One region of the Streptomyces sp. 135 genome, then DNA from elsewhere that is predicted to be linked to it. Evidence: riboswitches for the same ligand, from Rfam matches in the RefSeq annotation. Region 1 holds a riboswitch; each other region holds the start of a gene.
What was found. A riboswitch is a leader RNA that binds a small molecule or an ion and turns the genes downstream of it on or off. The one in region 1 is predicted to bind cobalamin.

Region 1 (5,866 bases):
CGCCGTGGCCTTCCGCAGCGTCCGCCGGCGCCGCTCCGAGTGACGGGCGGGACGTGAGCGTGTCCGGCGGCGAACGCCCGTCCGGGTCCGGACGCCTGCTGACCGGCGTCGCCTGGGCGGTCCTCCTGGTGGGCCTCGCGCTGTGGGGCAGCGGCCTCACGAGCCTGCCCGGCGGCCTTTCGGGGCCCGCGACCGGCGACGTGGCGGCGGTCGGCCGCCCCCACGCGGTCGAACTGCCGCCCGCCCACGAGCCGTTGGCGCCCGCCCGGCGCGCGTCGAGTGCCGTCCCTGAAGATCGGCGCCCCGGTGACCGCCCGCGGCCTGGACGCCCGCGGCGCGATCGACCCGCCGCCGTTCGCCGAGGCGGACGCCGTCGGCTGGTACGGCGGCGGCACCCGCCCCGGCGCCCCCGGCGCGGCCCTCTTCGTCGGCCACGTCGACACCGAGACGGACCCGGCCGTCTTCTACGACCTCAGCGCGGCGCGCCCCGGCGAGAAGATCGAGGTGACCCGCGACGACGGCACCGTCGCACAGTTCACGATCGACGACGTCCAGGTCGTCACCAGCGACCGCTTCGACGCGAAGAAGGCCTACGGCCCCCACGAGGAGGGCCGCGCCGAACTGCGCCTCATCACCTGCGGCGGCACCTTCGACCGGGCCACCCGCACCTACACGGCGAACGTGATCGTCTCGGCGTACCTCACGGGAGTGCGGCGCTAGACCCGGCGCCGCCCCCGTCAGGCGACCCGCTGCCCGGCCGGTGACGGGGCCGGAGCGGTCACCTCGACGGCGCTCCGGGCCGCCGCGCGCACCCCCAGGGCGCCGAAGACCGCCGCGAACACCGCCCACAGCAGGGCGTGCGAGGCGAGCGACAGCATGCGGAACTCCCACAGCAGCGACGCCTCGACCGGCACCGGGTCGGGGTTGCCCGGCAGCAGGAAGAGCGCAAGGAGGACGGCGACCGCGGTGAGCGCCGTCGCGATGTGCCGCACCGGTTCGGGACGCGCGACGAGGCGCACGTACACCTGGCGCACGAGGAACATGCCGAGCACGCCGATGGCGACCGAGGCGAGCCAGAGCGCCTGGCGGTCGCCGACGGTGCCCGCGTCGCCGACGCCCGGCGGGTTCGCCGGATAGCGGATCCCGGGCAGGAGCGAGACCGCGAGGAAGGCCGCGCCGCAGAAGGCCAGCGCGCGCGGCCACGGCAGCGCGCGCGGATCCCGCCGGTGCACCGCGGCGTACGCGACGGCGACCAGCACGCCGAGGGCAAGGCCCGCGACGACCGCGGTCACGACCAGGCCGCCGTGCTGGGTGGAGCGGCTGAACAGCTCCTCGTGGTGCTGGATGGCCTGCGCCGCGCCGTGCGCGTGCTCCTCGGCGGCCGAGCGTCTCTCCTCGGCGCGGATCGCGCGGTCCATCAGGGGCTCGGCGAGCAGCAGGGAGAAGAGGCCGGCGGCGAGGCCCGCCGCTCCTCCCGCCACCAGGCCGCGTCCGAGCAGCGGGAGTACGGGTGATGTGGGCATGGTGCTCGTGTCCGTCCGCCCGGTCAGTGGCACGGGGCGCCGAAGAGGTGCCGGCCGTCGTGCGCGAACTCGTGGAGGTAGTCGCCGGTCGCCGAGATCAGCGAGCCGTTGTCCATGAACACGGCGTACAGCGCGATGAGCGCGATGACCGCGGCGGCCGATGCGATCAGCCAGTCGCGGGTCTGCGTCACGGCGGCCTGGCTCGCCGTGGTGTCGGTGTGCGGAGCTGCGGAGTGCAGGGACATACCGGTGGGCCTCCTTCTGGGGTTTCCACGCCCCATGGCAGGAGGACGACGGCTCAGTTCCTGACTTCCGCGTACGAGCGTGCGTACGCGGTCACAGTGGCGGGACCGTCCCGGATTCGCACCGGGTTCCTGTCAACCGTCGCCTCGATGTATGGACTTGTCGTCACGGAGAGTCCCAGCGCGTCGCGTCCCTGTCAACACCCCGCCGGGTCCGGGGCGGTTCCACCGGCCGCCGGGCTCACCTGGCCCGATCGGCGACCCGCTCCCCCCCCCGGGGAGCCGCCGACCGGGCTGGTCCTCGACCGCGCGCGCACGAGCTGCGGGAGGAACCCGGCGCCGGCGCGGGAGGTGCACGGGTGGTCCCGGATTCCGGAACGACCCGCAAGGCCAGGGGCTTGGGCCGTGCAAGAGACTCTAGGGCGAATGCGCGCGGCGGCCTAGAGGCGGCCCTGCGACGGACGGCGCCAAGTGGCCACGCGGTGGGCCCCGCACCCCTCCGTGGCCCGGCCCGCCCTCTCAGGACCGCCCGGGCCGCACCTGCCGCAGCTCCTCGACGCCGAGGGTTCCCTCGATCACCTGCGCGGCGACCACGTCGATGAGCCGGCTCTCCCTGCGCGCGTAACACCGCAGCGCCTCAAAAGCCTCGTCCACCCCCGTGTTCCAGCGCTCGGCCAGGACGCCTTTGGCCTGTTCGATGCGGATACGGCTGTCCAGCGCGCCCTGTAGCTGTGCGGACAGCGTGCGGTACCGCGTGTGCGTGCGGTGGTTGTGCAGGCCCACCGCCGCGGCGTCCGCGAGCACCCGCAGCAGCCGCAGCTCCCGCTCGGCGGGCTCCGTCCCGTGCGCCTGCGACACGAAGACGTTGAGTACCCCGAGGACCGGGCCGCGGTGCCGCAGCGGCACCGTGAACGTCGCCGTGACGCCGTGCTCACCGGCCCGTTCGGCGAACGCGGGCCACCGGGACGCCACTTCGGCGCGGTCGATCCGGACCGGCGGCACGGGCCTGCCCGTCCCGAAGCCCTCGAGACACGGACCGCCCCGGTGCTGCGCCGCCAACAGGGCGCGCACCGCCGCCGGCCGCCTGCTCCCGGTGATGAGGCGGACCCCGCCGCCCCCGCCGGTGTACATCACGCCCGCGCCCTGCGCGCCGAGCAGTTCCACGGAGTGGTCCGAGAGCCGCCGCAGATAGCCCTCGGGGTCGAAATCGTCGGCCAGCGTGTCCGCGCTCTCCACCAGGATCTCCGCGAGCCGCAGTTCGCATGGGTGGTCCCCCATGGCCCTCTCCTCCCCTCTCCGCACGCTCTGCCTACCCTGCCGACGCGCACGGTAACGGCCCTTGGTGACAGCACTCGTGGGGCAAAGGACCGTATGTCAGGATTGAGATACGGACAGTGCGCCCAAGGGGGAGTGGATGTACCGCAAAGACACCCGCCGCGGACATGGTCTCGCGGCCCGGGGGGTGCGGACGGGGGTGGCGCTCGCGGGGGCCGCGCTGCTCCTTTCCGCGTGCTCCTCCTCCGGTGGTGACCCGGAGGAGAAGACGTCGGGCCGGCCTCCGGAGCAGCAGCCGAAGAGCAAGGACCCGTACTGGGTCAACCCGGAGGGGACCGCGGCCAAGCAGGTCGCCTCGTACGAGAAGGACGGCAAGAAGGACGAGGCCGAGCTGATCCGGCGGATCGCCGAGCAGCCGGTGTCCGAGTGGATCGTCCCGGAGAGCGCCGAGGAACAGGCCCGCGGCTTCACCGAGGCCGCCGAGAAGGCGGATCGGGACGCCCTGCTGGTCCTCTACAACATTCCGCACCGCGACTGCGGCCAGTACTCGGGGGGCGGCGCGGCCGACGGCAACGCGTACCGCGCCTTCGTCGACCAGGTCGCCAAGGGCATCGGCGACCGGCGCGCCACGGTGATCCTGGAGCCCGACGCGGTGCTGCACATGGTCGACAACTGCACGCCCGAGCAGTTCCACGAGGAGCGCTACGACCTCCTCAAGGGCGCCATCACCAAGCTCAAGTCCCTGAAGAACACCAAGGTGTACCTCGACGCGGGCAACGCGGGCTGGCAGAACCCCGACTCGCTCTGGGAGCCCCTGAAGCGGTCCGGCGTCGAGCAGGCCGACGGCTTCTCGGTGAACGTCTCCAACTTCCAGACCACCGAGGCCAGTACGGAGTTCGGCAAGAAGCTCTCGGCGAAGATCGGCGGCAAGCCGTTCGTCATCGACACGGGCCGCAACGGCAACGGCCCTTACGACAAGGGCAAGGACCCCTGGTGCAACCCGCCGGGGCGGGCGCTCGGCGAGACGCCGACGACGAAGACGGCCGATCCGCTCGTCGACGCGTATCTGTGGGTCAAGCGGCCGGGGGAGTCCGACGGGACGTGCCGGGGTGGCCCGAAGGCGGGCGAGTGGTGGCCGGAGTACGCGCTCGGCCTGGCGAGGAACGCCTCGTAAGGGTCGCCTCCCTAGGGGCGCGGGGAACTGCGCGCTCAGCCCGCGAAGAGCCGCAGTCGCATCTGCCAGGTTGCTCGGCAGACGCGACTGCGGCTCTCGTGTGGTTGCTCGCGCAGTTCCCCGCGCCCCTTACGGGGCGGCTGCTCACCGGACGTGGACCCAGCGCGCCTTGCTCGGGACGCCCTGGTCGTCCGTCACGAAGAGCATGTACCAGCCCGATTCCACCAGGCTGCGATTCTTCGGAACCGTCACCGTCACCTCGCCCCTCGACTTCTCCAGGTCCAGCGCGATCGACGTCTGGTCGATGTCCGTGACGTGCGTGGACGCGCTGGGCCGGATGAGGCGGGCCGCCTTGATGGCCGAGGAGTGCGTGGTCGGGAAGGTCCCCGAGCCGCCCCGCGCGATGGTCTTCGGGCCCTTGCCGAGGGCCGGCCGCGGACCCTGGTAGAGGTACGGCGGGCTGTAGATCTCGATGCGCTGCTCGAAGACGCCCGGCTTGGTGTTGGCCTTGTCGGCGTAGAGCGAGTCGGAGCCGAAGAACATCACGCGGCCGTCGGGGAGCAGGACCGAACCGGCGTGGTAGTTGCGGCCCACCTCCGGGTCCGCGACCCGCCGCATCTCCCCGGTCCCGGCGTCGTAGATCCGCGCCTGGTGGATGTTGGAGTCGCCGCGCCCGCGGTAGTCCTCCGAGCCGCCGGAGATCAGCACGGTGTCGTCCGGCAGCGTGGACATCTGCGGGTAGCGCGTGCCCTTCTCCAGCGGGGGCCCGTCGACGAAGCGCGGCTCGTCCGCCTTCAGGTCGACGATGCGGGTCTTCTCGCTGGACCTCTTGGACTCGCCCACGCCGCCGCCGCCGACCACCAGGTACTTCTGGTCCTGGGCGGGCGGCAGCTCGACCGTGCCGGAGGTCTCCATGAGCCCCGGGTCGCTCAGGCCGGGGACGCCCCGCCACTTGTTGGTCCGCAGGTCCCAGATGCCGGGCTTGCGGCCGACGTCGGCGGGGCCGTAGCCCGCGTTGGAACCGGAGTAGAAGAGCCTGCCGTCGGTCATCTGGAAGATCGCCGGGTACGTCGGGAACTGCCGGATGCCCTTGGTGTACGTCCACTTCTTGGTCTTCGGGTCGTACACCTCGTTCTTGCCCGGCACCAGCTGGCCGATCTCGTCAAGGCCCGAGGTGGAGAGGATCCTGCCGTCGGTGAGCGTGGTCAGCGTGGGGTACCAGCGCGCCTCGTTCATCGGGTCGACCTTGATGTACCGCTCGGCCACCGGGTCGAACTCGAAGGCGTCCTTGATCCCCTGGAAGTCCTTCTTGTCCAGGGCGAGCTTCTGCGCCATGCCGTAGACGTTGCGCTTGTCGGAGCCCTTCACGCCCTCGACGCGGTAATTGTCCTGGGTCCCCGTCTCGTACTTGGCGCCGCTCCTGGCGGCTTCTACGTAGACCCGGCCGAGACCCGCCTCCGTGCGCAGGAACCTCCCGGTCCGCTTGTCGAAGACCTTCTTCGCCTTCTCCACGAGGACGTTGTCCTGGGAGACGAACGTCTTGCCGTTCTTCTTGCCGGTGAACTTCGTGCCGGCGGGAATCGTCTTCGGCTCGTCCGGGTCCTCGTTGTGGACGATCATCAGGCCGCCGGCCTTGGTGACGTCGCCCTTGA
Region 2 (5,866 bases), 2.5 Mb from region 1:
GTCGGGTAGAAGTTGATGTCGACGACGCGGTCCAGGAAGGTGACGGCGGTGCGGACGGTCTCGTCGAGCCGGTCCCAGGCGAGGTCGCCGTCCTCCACGAAGGCGCCGAGGTTCACCGAGCCGAGGTTGCAGACCGCCGTCTCGCCGTCGTCCGTCACCTCCAGGATCTCGGTGCAGAGGTTCGAGGAGTGCACGGTGTGGCCGGGCTCCGCCGTCTGGTTGGCGGTGCGGTTGGCGGCGTCCTTGAACGTCATCCAGCCGTTGCCGGTCTGCGCGAGGGTGCGCATCATGCGGCCGTACAGGTCCCGGGCCGGGATGGTCTTCTTCGCGAGCCCGGCGGCCTCGGCCCCGCGGTAGGCGGCGTCGAACTCCTCGCCCCACAGGTCGACGAGCTCGGGCACGTCGGCCGGGGAGAACAGCGACCAGTCCTGGTCGGCGGCGACCCGGCGCATGAACTCGTCCGGGATCCAGTGCGCGAGGTTGAGGTTGTGCGTGCGGCGCGCGTCCTCACCGGTGTTGTCGCGCAGTTCGAGGAACTCCTCGATGTCGGAGTGCCACGTCTCCAGGTAGACCGCGGCCGCGCCCTTGCGCCGGCCGCCCTGGTTCACGGCGGCGACCGAGGCGTCCAGGGTCTTCAGGAACGGCACGATGCCGTTCGAGTGCCCGTTCGTGCCGCGGATCAGCGAACCCCGGGAACGGATGCGGGAGTACGAGAGTCCGATGCCGCCCGCGTGCTTGGAGAGCCGCGCGACCTGGTGGTAGCGGTCGTAGATCGAGTCCAGCTCGTCGAGCGGGGAGTCGAGGAGGTAGCAGGAGGACATCTGCGGGTGGCGGGTGCCGGAGTTGAAGAGCGTCGGCGAGGACGGCAGGTAGTCCAGGCGGCTCATCAGGCCGTACAGCGCGGCGACCTCGTCCACGGCCGCGGCGCCCTCGTCCTTGGCCAGGCCGCTCGCGACGCGCAGCATGAAGTGCTGCGGGGTCTCGATGACCTGCCGGGTGATCGGATGGCGCAGCAGATAGCGGCTGTGCAGGGTGCGCAGGCCGAAGTACTCGAAGCGGAAGTCGGCGCCGTCGGCGAGCGCGGTGTCCACCAGCGCGTCGAGCCGGGCCGCGTGCGCCGTCACGAACTGGGCCGTGCGGTCGGCGATCAGGCCCTCGCGGTGGCCGACCGCCACGGAGTCGGTGAAGGAGCGCACGCCCTGCGTCGCCGCCTCCTCGCGGATGCCGATCGACAGGAGCCGGGCCGCCAGCTTCGAGTACGCCGGGTCCTCGGCGATGAGCCCCGCGGCCGCCTCGGTCGCGAGCTCCCGCAGCTCCGAGGCGTCGGCCCTGGCGGAGCGGCCGCGCAGCGCGGCGGCGGCGACCCGGCCGGGGTCGGCGTCGGGAAGGTCGGCGGTGAGATCGGTCAGGGTGCGCAGCAGCGCGGCCCCTGGCCCGTCGGTTCCCTCGGCACCCTCGGTGGTCGGCCTCGACGGCGCTGACGCAGGTTCGGCAGGCGCGATGGTCACGTGGAGCACTCCCTCGCTCGGCTCTGGGCCAGGAGGAGGGGGGCGGGCACACACGGGCGCACCCGGGCAGGGCGGCGTACCGCGTCCACCGGCCCACTCCACGAGGCCCGGACGGTCGGCACCCGGGCCGGACGGCACGGGTGCACTGTCGGCAGGTCCTCGGACTCCGCGTACGCAAAATGCGTACACATGCACCGTTGCGGGACAGTTCCGGACTTGCACCGGATTCCCCTGCGGCGACAGCGAGCACGAGCATACATCTTGTGTCGGGTTCCTGAGGCGGCCCCACATCTTGTGTCGGTGCGCAGGGGGAGTCGGGTGGGCTCAGAGAGTCAACGCGTAGGCGAGCAGCGGCACGGTCTCGATCGGCCGCCAGTCGCGCTCGGGCGTCCGTACGAAGCCGAGGCGCCCGTACAGCCGGTGGGCGGCGTGCATCGACGTCTGCGTGGACAGGACGAGCCCGGTGCGGCCCGCCTCCTTGGCGCGCCGCACGCACTCCCGTACGAGCGTCTCGCCGGCGCCCCGGCCGCGCGCCTCGGAGGAGACGGCCAGCATGCGGATCTCCGCCTCGCTCTCGCGCGCTATGTCGGCCATGGGCCCGCCGGAGGGGACGTAGGTGACGCAGCCGAGTACGGTCCCGTCCGCCTCCGCCACCAGGACCTCCGCCGCGGCCGCGCGCGCCGCCACGTCGCGCAGCACGTCCAGATAGGGGTCCTCCGCCCCGAAGTCCAGGTGTCCGTCGTCGAGATAGGCCTGCGCGGTGAGGGCGCCCAGCGCCTCGTACTCCTCGGGGCGGGCCTGCCTGATCGTGATGGTCGTCGTATCCATGAGGCGCAGTGTGCAACACGGGTACGACAAAGGCCGCCGGATTTCCGGCGGCCCTGTCGATGCGGGTAGGTATGGGCTCAGTGCCCGGCGCCCGCGGTGGCCTTGGGCAGTTCCTGGATGACACCCGGGTCGCCCGCGTCCGCGGTGTAGTCACCGGGCGAGGTCTCGTCGATGCCGTCCGGGGCCTTCAACGCCTTCAGGACGAAGGTGAGGGCCACGGTGACGATGACGTTCAGGACGAACGCGGTGAGGCCGATGTAGCCGATCTCGCCGATGCCGGGGATCGTGTCGGAGGAGCCGCCGAAGTGCTTCTGCGTCGGCGACGCGACGCCGTACGCCGCCAGCGTGCCGTAGACCATGCCGACCGCCCAGCCGGCGAGGAGCGCCCAGCGGTGGAACCACCGGGTGAACAGGCCGCCGACCAGCGCGGGCATCGTCTGGAGGATCCAGATGCCGCCGAGCAGCTGGAAGTTGATCGCGACGGTCTTGTCCATGGTGAGGACGAAGGCGAGCGCGCCGACCTTCACCAGCAGTGAGACCAGCTTGGAGACCTTGGTCTCTTGCGCGGGCGTCGCGTCGGGCTTGAGGAAGTCCTTGTAGATGTTGCGGGTGAAGAGGTTCGCGGCCGCGATCGACATGATGGCCGCCGGGACCAGCGCGCCGATGCCGATGGCCGCGAAGGCCACGCCCGTGAACCAGTCCGGGAACATGGTCTCGAAGAGCTGCGGGATGGCCAACTGGCCGTTGTCCACCTTGATGCCCGCCGCGATCGCCATGAAGCCGAGCAGTGCCAGCAGGCCGAGCATCAGTGAGTACAGCGGCAGGATGGTGGTGTTGCGGCGGATCACGTCGCGGCTCTTGGAGGAGAGCGTCGCCGTGATCGAGTGCGGGTACATGAACAGCGCGAGGGCCGAGCCGAGCGCGAGCGTGGCGTACGTCCACTGCCCGGCCTCGGCGGGCGCGAGCGCGCCGCGCGGCTTGTCGGTCGTCGGGTTGGTCTGCGCGAAGGCGTCACCGGCCTTGGCGAAGATGTCGTCGAAGCCGCCCAGTTTGATCGGGATGTAGATGATCGCGACGACGATGACGAGGTAGATCAGCCCGTCCTTCACGAACGCGATCAGTGCGGGCGCGCGCAGCCCCGACGAGTAGGTGTACGCGGCGAGCACCGCGAAGGCGATCAGGAGCGGCAGGTCCTTGATGAACCAGTTGGTGTCCGGGCCACCGCCGACGCCCATGACGTCGAGGACGGCCTGGATGCCGACGAGTTGGAGCGCGATGTAGGGCATCGTGGCGAGGATGCCGGTGACCGCGACGGCCAGCGAGAGCCCCTTCGACCCGAAGCGCCCGCGCACGAAGTCCGAGGTGGTCACATAGCCGTGCTTGTGCGAGACCGACCACAGGCGCGGCAGGAAGGTGAAGATCAGCGGGTAGACGAGGATGGTGTAGGGCACCGCGAAGAACCCGGCCGCGCCCGCCGCGTAGATCGCCGCCGGGACGGCCACGAAGGTGTACGCGGTGTAGAGGTCACCGCCGAGCAGGAACCAGGTGACCCAGGTGCCGAACGACCGGCCGCCGAGGCCCCATTCGTCGAGGCTCTGGTCGTTCTCGGCCTTGCGCCAGCGGGCGGCCAGGAAGCCCATGACCGTGACCGCTATGAAGAAGAAGATGAAGACGGCGAGCGCGACGCCGTTGACTCCGCCGTTCATGACCGCGCACCTTCCTTGCGGGCGCGCTGGTCACGCTGCCACAGCTTGTACGCGATCATCGTGAGCACCGTGGAGATGACGACCCACAGCATCTGGTACCAGTAGAAGAACGGGATGCCTATGAGGGTCGGTTCGATCCTGGCGTAGGAACTCACCCAGAGCATCGCCACGAACGGCGCGACAAGGCAGACGGCGACGACCACGCGGACCGGCGTGACCACCGGTCTGTTCACTTCAGGCGCATCTGACATATCGCGGCTCCGTTCCCTCACTTATCCCATGCTTAACGTGCGGGAAATCTAAGCGAGAGTCTCGCGGTATGGAACCCCTGTCCGAATAACGGACGGGACTCGAAGTGCCCGACGTGCCTGCTCAGCAGCAGCGGAACCCCTGGCGGGGGTCCGACTCCTGGCGGTCCGTCCGCATCCGCTCAAAGGCGCGGCGACTGGGGACGGTTGCGGCCGGATGGTCCTTGCGTACGTGCGCCACGTACCGCTCGTACGCCGACTCGTCGGTCAGCTCACGGACGTACCACCGCATCCAGCGCACCCCGCGCAGCAGCCAGGTCACCGCACCGGCTCCCGCTTCTCGTCCCGCTGCGCTTCCCGCTTCTCCTCGGCGGTCGGGAAGAGTCCGGCCGGGGCCGTCAACTTCGACTCCACGTACGGAGCTTCGCTCAACCGGGAGGCCTCGGGGTCGCGGAGGTGCTTGAGGCAGACCCGCGCGGCGTCGGCGATCACGATGACGATGAGCAGCGCGAGCGCCGCCGAAAGCACTCCGTCCACCGTGGAGTTGGTGACGACGGTGTGCATGTCGTCCATGGTCTTGGCGGGCGGCAGGACCTTGCCGTCGTCGATGGCGTCCTGGTAGATCGAGCGCTGCGTGAAGAAGCCGACGCGCGGATCCCCGGAGAACACCTTCTGCCAGCTCGCGGTGAGCGTCACCGTGGCGTCCCAGGCGAGCGGGACCGCCGTGATCCAGGCCCACTTGAGGCGCCCGGACTTCACGAGCAGCGTCGTGCAGACGGTGAGGGCGACGGCGGCGAGGAGCTGGTTGGCGATGCCGAAGATCGGGAAGAGCTGGTTGATCCCGCCGAGCGGCTCGTGGACGCCGACCCACAGGAAGTACCCCCACAGCCCGGTGACGGCGGCACTGGTCAGCACCAGGCCCGGCTTCCAGCTCACCCTCTTGAACGGCTTGTAGACGTTCCCGAGCATGTCCTGGAGCATGAAGCGGCCCACGCGCGTGCCCGCGTCGAGCGCGGTCAGGATGAACAGCGCCTCGAACATGATCGCGAAGTGGTACCAGAAGGCCCGCATCGAGCCGCCCGTGACCTGCGAGAAGATCTCCGAGACGCCGACCGCGAGCGTGGGCGCCCCGCCCGTGCGCGAGAGCAGCGAGGACTCCTCCACGTTCTTGGCGGCCTGTGCCAGATCGGCGGGGGAGATGCTGTACCCGAAGTTCGCGACGGCCTTCGACGCCTCCTGGACGGTGTCGCCGACGACACCCGCCGGCGCGTTCATCGCGAAGTACAGGCCGGGGTCGATGATCGAGGCCGCGACGAGCGCCATGATCGCGACGGCCGACTCCATCAGCATGGAGCCGTACCCGATCATCCGGACCTGCGTCTCCTTCTGGATCATCTTCGGCGTCGTGCCCGAGGAGATCAGCGCGTGGAAGCCGGACAGGGCCCCGCAGGCGATGGTGATGAAGACGAAGGGGAAGAGCGAGCCGGCGAAGACGGGCCCGTCGCCGCGCGAGGCGAAGTCGGTCACCGGGTCCATCTTCAGCGTCGGCAGGGCGATGACGACGCCGAGCGCGAGC
Region 3 (5,866 bases), 820 kb from region 1:
CGTACGGGAGGGCGTTCAGGTACTCCATGACCGCGCGGGTGCGGGCGACGCTGCGGCCGCCGTCCTCCTCGCGCGTGTCGATGTGGGTGTCGCTGACGTGGGCGATCACCGCGGTCGTCCGTTCCTGTGGCTGCGCTCGCATGGCCGCGGGCTCCTCCTCGCGTGGTTCACGGTCCTCGGCGTGAACCTACGGCCGGCGGCCGCTGCGCGTTAAGGGCCAGTCGTACGCGGCTGGACTGGTACCGGTCCTCGCAGGAAGCGGACGGAGGGAGGGTCCTCCCGGGTCACCACCGCCCGTACGCCGTAGACCTCCGCGATGAGTTCCTCCGTGATCACCTCCGTCGGCGTGCCCGCCGCGTACGCCGTGCCGTCCTTCAGGATCAGTACGTGGTCGCAGAACATCGCCGCCAGGTTGAGGTCGTGCAGGGCGATCACGCTGGTGACGGGGAGTTCGGCGACCAGGGAGAGCAGGTCGAGCTGGTGCTGGATGTCGAGGTGGTTGGTGGGCTCGTCCAGGAGGAGTTCGCGGGGCTCCTGGGCCAGGGCGCGGGCTATCTGGACGCGTTGGCGTTCGCCGCCGGAGAGCGTGTGCCAGGACTGGGCCGCGCGGTCGGTGAGGCCCGTGCGCGCCAGGGCCTCGCGCACGGCCCGCTCGTCGTGGGGCGTGGGGGCCGACCACGCGCGGCGGTGCGGGATGCGGCCGAGGCGTACGACGTCTCGTACGGTCAACTCGGTTTGTGTGGTCGCGTGTTGTTCTACCACCGCGATACGGCGTGCCACCGTGCGGCGCGGGGTGTCGGGCAGCGGGTGGCCGTCCAGGGTGACCACTCCTGAGGCCGGAGCCAGGACGCCGGCCAGGATGCGTAGGAGCGTGGATTTCCCGGAGCCGTTGGGCCCGAGGAGGCCCACCGTGGTGCCGGGCGGCGGGGCGAGGCTCACGCCGTCGACGACGAGCCGACCGCCGGCCTCGCGGGTGACCCGGTCGGCGCGCAGACCGCCCCGGGCGTCCGCCGTCACCTCGTACGTCGTCATGTCGCCCTCCGTGTCCGGTACAGCACCACCACGAACGCCGGTACGCCGATGAGTGACGTCACGACGCCCACCGGGACCTCCTGCGGGTCCAGGGCCGTTCGGGCCAGGGTGTCCACCCAGACCAGGAACACCGCGCCGGTGAGCGCCGTGACCGGGAGCAGCCGGGCGTGCCCCGAGCCGGTGAAGGCGCGGGCCGCGTGCGGCAGGACCAGGCCCACGAAGCCGATGGCGCCCGCCGAGCTGACCAGGACGGCGGTCAGCAGCGCCGTCACGCAGAGCAGGACCAGGCGGGTGCGGGCCACCCGTACGCCCAGTGTTGCCGCCGCCTCCTGCCCGAAGGCGAAGGCGTCGAGCGTACGGGCGTGGCCGAGGCAGACGAGCAGCACCGCGGCGAGGACCGCCGCGCAGAGCCACACATCCGTCCAGCCCGCCCCGCTGAGCGAGCCGAGCAGCCAGAACAGCACGCCGCGGGTGGTCTCCGCGTCGCCCGCGGTGAGGATGACGAACGACGTCAGCGCGGAGAACAGCTGCATCGCGGCGACGCCCGACAGGACGACGCGGTCCGTCGTGCCGCCGAGTGTGTGGCTCAGCAGGAGGACGAGCGCGAACGAGCAGAGCGCGCCCACGAAGGCACCCGCCGAGATCGACAGCGCTCCCCCGCCGACGCCGAGGACGACGACCGCGACCGCTCCGGTGGACGCCCCGGACGACACGCCGAGCACGAAGGGGTCCGCGAGGGGGTTGCGGAGCAGGGACTGCATGACCGCGCCGCAGACCGCGAGGCCCGCGCCGCAGACCGCGGCGAGCAGGGTGCGGGGCAGCCGCAGGTTCCAGACGATGCCGTCCCTGATGGGGGTGAGGTGTGCCTCGCCCCAGCCGAGGTGCGCGGCGAGCGCCGAGAACACGTCGGGGACCGAGATGTCGGCGGGGCCGATGGTGACGGCGACCGCCACCGAGAGGACCAGCGCGGCGCCGCCGGCCAGCCACAGCAGCCCCTGCCGGGCGGGGGCGGCCGGGCTCACTTCGCCAGCCCGAACTTCCGCAGCCCGGCGGCCACTTGCTCGATGCCGTCGACCGTGCGGATCGTGGGGTTCATGGCCTGGCCGCTGAGGAGTACGTAGCGCTTCTTCTTGACGGCGGTGAGGTTCTTGGTCGCGGGGTTGGACTCCAGGAACCTGATCTTCGCCGCGGCGCTCTCCGCGGACTGCGACTTGCGGGTGAGGTCGCCGATGACGAGGACGTCGGGGTCGCGGTCGGCGACGGTCTCCCAGTTGATCTGGGGCCACTCCTCGCGGGTGTCGTCGAAGACGTTCTTCGCGCCGAGTTCGCGGGTGATGATGCCGGGGGCGCCGCAGCAGCCCGCCATGTACGGGGCGTCGGAGTTGGCGAACCAGTACAGGAGCGAGACACCGGACGCGTCGATGTCCTTCGTGGCCTTCGCGACGCGGCCCTTCAGGTCCGCGATCAGCTTCTCGCCGCGCTTCTCGACGCCGAACACCTGGGCGAGGTCGCGTACTTCGCCGTAGACGGTGTCCATGGTGAGGGTCTTGACGCGTTTGCCGTCGCCGCCGCCGTCGTTGTCCTTGCCCGCGCAGTCGGTGGGCGATACGTAGACGGGCACGCCGAGTTCGGTGAACTTCGCGCGGTCGGCGACGCCGCCCTTGCCCACGGTGTAGAGGAAGGAGGCGCTGACGAAGTCCGGCTCCTTGGAGAGGACCTTCTCCAGGGCGGGATAGCGGTCGGCGAGCCGCTCGACCTTCGCGTTCTCCTTCTCCAGGTGCTTCGGGACGGGGTCGGTCCAGGTGCCGGTGCCCGCCATGCGGTCGGCGAGGCCGAGGGAGAGCAGGATCTCCGTGGAGCCCTGGTCGAGGGAGACGGCGCGCTTCGGCGGGGCCTGGACCTCGGCCTCCTTGCCGCAGGAGGCGACGGTGACGGGGTAGCCGTCGGCGCTCTTGCCCGCGGACTTCTGGGCGGAGCCTCCGCCGCAGGCGGTGAGCGCGAGCAGTGCGGTACAGAGCACGGCGGACATACGGGCTGTCGAGGACACGCGATCCCTTGAGTGTCACGGCTCATACGCGGAGCCTGGTCTGCGTCACGGCCTCCGCCGCCCGGTGTGCGAGCGGAGGCGCCAGCAGGTCTTCGGACTCGGGATCGAACCGGACGGGGCGCCTTCCCAGGCGTCCGAAGACGCCCAGTGGCCGTGGCCCCGCCCGTCCCCCTCACCGCTGCGCGTCAGTTCCGGATTTCCACCGGATTCCCTGGCCCAGGTGTGGGTTTGACTGGCTTGCGCAAGTTATCACGCGCCTTCACCGGCCCGGGCCCGGCCTCGGCTCGCCCCGGTAGGTGCCGAAGGACCAGCGGTTTCCCTCGGGGTCCCGGATACCGAACTCGCGGCTGCCGTACGGCTTGTCCTCGATGTCTCCGGTGATCTTCACGCCCGCCTCGCGGAGGCGGTGGTACAGGTCGTCCACCCGGTCGGTCACGACGTAGGCGCCGGAGGTGCCTGGCTTCCCGCAGGTCTCGGCGGCCGTCCCGGGGTCGTACGAGCCGAGCATGACGCCGCCTCCCTCGGGCCAGTCGAGCTGGGCGTGGACGACGCGGCCGCCGTCCTCGTACACGGCCGTGCGCAGGAAGCCGACGGTGTCGACGAGGAAGTCGATCAGGGCGGGGGCGTCCTGCGCCTGGAGGCACGGCCAGGTCGTGGGGGCGGGGGTGGTGGTGAGCGGCTCGTGGTGTGTGGTGTCAGGCGCGGTATCAGGTGTGGTGTCACGTGTGGTGTCAGGTGTGGTGTTCATGTCTGCCACTCTTCGCCTCCGGCGTGCGCCCCGGCTTGGATATTCCGGCACTCCTCGGCCAGCCAGCCCGTGGGGCTCACCCCCGTGTACTGCCGGAAGTCCCGTACGAGGTGGGAGTGGTCGTAGTAGCCCGTGTCGGCGGCGACCCGGGCGAGGTCCGGCGGGTCGCCCGCCGCGACGGCGCGGGTCACGGCCGCCTTGGCGTGCTGGAAGCGCATCAGGCGCGCGGCCTGCTTGGGGCTCAGCCCGGTCTCGGCACGGAAGAGGGCGGTCAGGCGGCGCTCGCTGAGGGCGACGTGCCGGGACAGGCCGCCGAGGGTGCCGGCGCCGCGGTGCCGGGCGAGCCAGGCCCAGGCCTCGGCGACCTCGGGGCGCACGGCTCCGGCGGGCCGGTCCGCGCGCCGCCTCAGGTAGTCGGCGAGGACGGCGAAGCGGTCCTCCCAGGCCTCCAGGGCGCACAGCCGCTCACGGACCTCGGCGGCGCCCGCGCCGAGCACGTCGGTGCCGCCGACGACGAGCTGTCCGGCAAGCTCACCGGCGGGCAGGCCGAGGAGCGCGCGGGCCGCCAGCGGGTGCACGGCGAGCTGGACGCCGGCCTCGTGCTCGGGCTGGACGACGTAGGCGGGGCTCTGGTGGAGGCCGCCCACGATGATGTCGGTGCGGACCGCGTCCGCGCCGGTCGCCTGGGCCGGCGTACCACCGGTGGCGATGGCCCCGTCCAGGGAGAAGATCACCGTCAGGTACGGCGACGGCAGGCCCCGGTGCAGGGCGAGCCGCTGCCCCGCGGTGCGGTAGCCGACCGCCGAGACGACCATGCCGTCGAGCCGGGGAACGGCCCGCACGAACTCACGGGAGCCCATGCGGTCCAGTATGCGACGCCCCGGCCTCCACCGCCGAGGCCTCGCCCCGGCCCGCACGCGCCCGCCGACGCCCCTGTCCGCTACCCGTCACCGCGCCCCCCATGCCCGTCCGCCCCGGTGACTTCGATCATGGGAATCCCGTGGCCGGGCCCATAGCATGGCGCGCCGCTCCGGACGGGGCCGCGCATCGCACTCAGGAACGGCGGGACACGGGAAACATGGCAGTACGAGCCAGGAACAAGCGGGCCCTCATCGGTGGCGTGGGGGCGCTCGTCGCCGCCGTGATCGCGGGCGGCGCGCTGTGGCCCGCCGGTGAGGCGACGGCGGCCGACACCTCGGCCGCCACCGCCCGCGAGCTGTCGCACTGGCCGGAGCCGGTCGCCAAGAAACTCGGCAAGGTCATCGCCGCGAACGACCACAAGGGCGCGTACGCCGTCTTCGACGCGGACAACACCTCGTACCGCAATGACCTGGAGGAGTCGCTGCTGCCCTTCCTGGAGATGAAGGGCGTGCTGACCCGCAAGACCATGGACCCGTCCCTGAAGGTCATCCCGTTCAAGGACACGGCGACGCACAAGGAGAGCCTCTACAGCTACTACAACCGGCTGTGCGAGGTGGACGACCAGGTCTGCTACCCGTGGGCCGCGCAGATCTTCTCCGGGTTCACGCTGAAGGAGCTCAAGGGGTACGTCGATGAGTTGCTGGCGTACGAGAAGCCGATCCCCGCGGAGTACTACGAGGACGGGAAGGTCACCAGGACCGAGGTGAAGCCGCCCGAGCTGTCGAACGGCATGCGGCAGCTCTACAAGACGCTGCGCGCGCACGGCATCGAGGTGTACGTGGTCAGCGCGGCAGGCGAGGACCTGGTGCGGATGGTCCTCGCCGACCCGAAGTACGGCTACGGCGTGAAGCCGCGGAACGTCATCGGGGTGTCGATGCTGCTCAAGGATCGCGGGACGGGCGCGGTGACCAGTTCCCGCAAGGAGATCGCCGAGGGCCGCTTCGGCGAGAAGGACCGGGCGAAGCTCGCGGGGCGCGAGCTCACGCCCAAGCTGTGGGCCCCGCTGACCTGGTACGAGGGCAAGCCGGCCGCGATCAACACGTACATCGACGAGTGGCGCAAGCCGGTCCTCGTCGCCGGTGACACCCCGGTCAGCGACGGTCCGATGCTGTTCCACT

Region 2: another riboswitch for cobalamin. It lies ahead of KKZ08_RS25625 (ribonucleoside-diphosphate reductase subunit alpha); the one in region 1 lies ahead of KKZ08_RS14275 (CbtB-domain containing protein).
Region 3: another riboswitch for cobalamin. It lies ahead of KKZ08_RS10705 (ABC transporter substrate-binding protein); the one in region 1 lies ahead of KKZ08_RS14275 (CbtB-domain containing protein).

The regions. Positions count from the first base shown of each region.
Region 1 covers NZ_CP075691.1:3,185,462-3,191,327, reverse strand. The annotation lists gene KKZ08_RS14290 (hypothetical protein) at 1-43, shown strand, start outside; partial or broken gene KKZ08_RS14285 (class F sortase) at 60-720, shown strand; gene KKZ08_RS14280 (CbtA family protein) at 738-1,523, opposite strand; gene KKZ08_RS14275 (CbtB-domain containing protein) at 1,547-1,768, opposite strand; cobalamin riboswitch at 1,801-1,924, opposite strand; gene KKZ08_RS14270 (GAF and ANTAR domain-containing protein) at 2,285-3,043, opposite strand; gene KKZ08_RS14265 (glycoside hydrolase family 6 protein) at 3,180-4,214, shown strand; gene KKZ08_RS14260 (kelch motif-containing protein) at 4,359-5,866, opposite strand, start outside.
Region 2 covers NZ_CP075691.1:5,636,081-5,641,946, forward strand. The annotation lists partial or broken gene KKZ08_RS25625 (ribonucleoside-diphosphate reductase subunit alpha) at 1-1,508, opposite strand, end outside; cobalamin riboswitch at 1,641-1,781, opposite strand; gene KKZ08_RS25630 (GNAT family N-acetyltransferase) at 1,833-2,336, opposite strand; gene KKZ08_RS25635 (sodium:solute symporter) at 2,414-4,042, opposite strand; gene KKZ08_RS25640 (DUF3311 domain-containing protein) at 4,039-4,293, opposite strand; gene KKZ08_RS25645 (YbdD/YjiX family protein) at 4,415-4,612, opposite strand; gene KKZ08_RS25650 (carbon starvation CstA family protein) at 4,609-5,866, opposite strand, start outside.
Region 3 covers NZ_CP075691.1:2,366,201-2,372,066, forward strand. The annotation lists gene KKZ08_RS10690 (metallophosphoesterase) at 1-142, opposite strand, end outside; gene KKZ08_RS10695 (ABC transporter ATP-binding protein) at 211-1,032, opposite strand; gene KKZ08_RS10700 (iron chelate uptake ABC transporter family permease subunit) at 1,029-2,024, opposite strand; gene KKZ08_RS10705 (ABC transporter substrate-binding protein) at 2,051-3,061, opposite strand; cobalamin riboswitch at 3,145-3,331, opposite strand; gene KKZ08_RS10710 (VOC family protein) at 3,339-3,827, opposite strand; gene KKZ08_RS10715 (helix-turn-helix domain-containing protein) at 3,824-4,687, opposite strand; gene KKZ08_RS10720 (haloacid dehalogenase-like hydrolase) at 4,906-5,866, shown strand, end outside.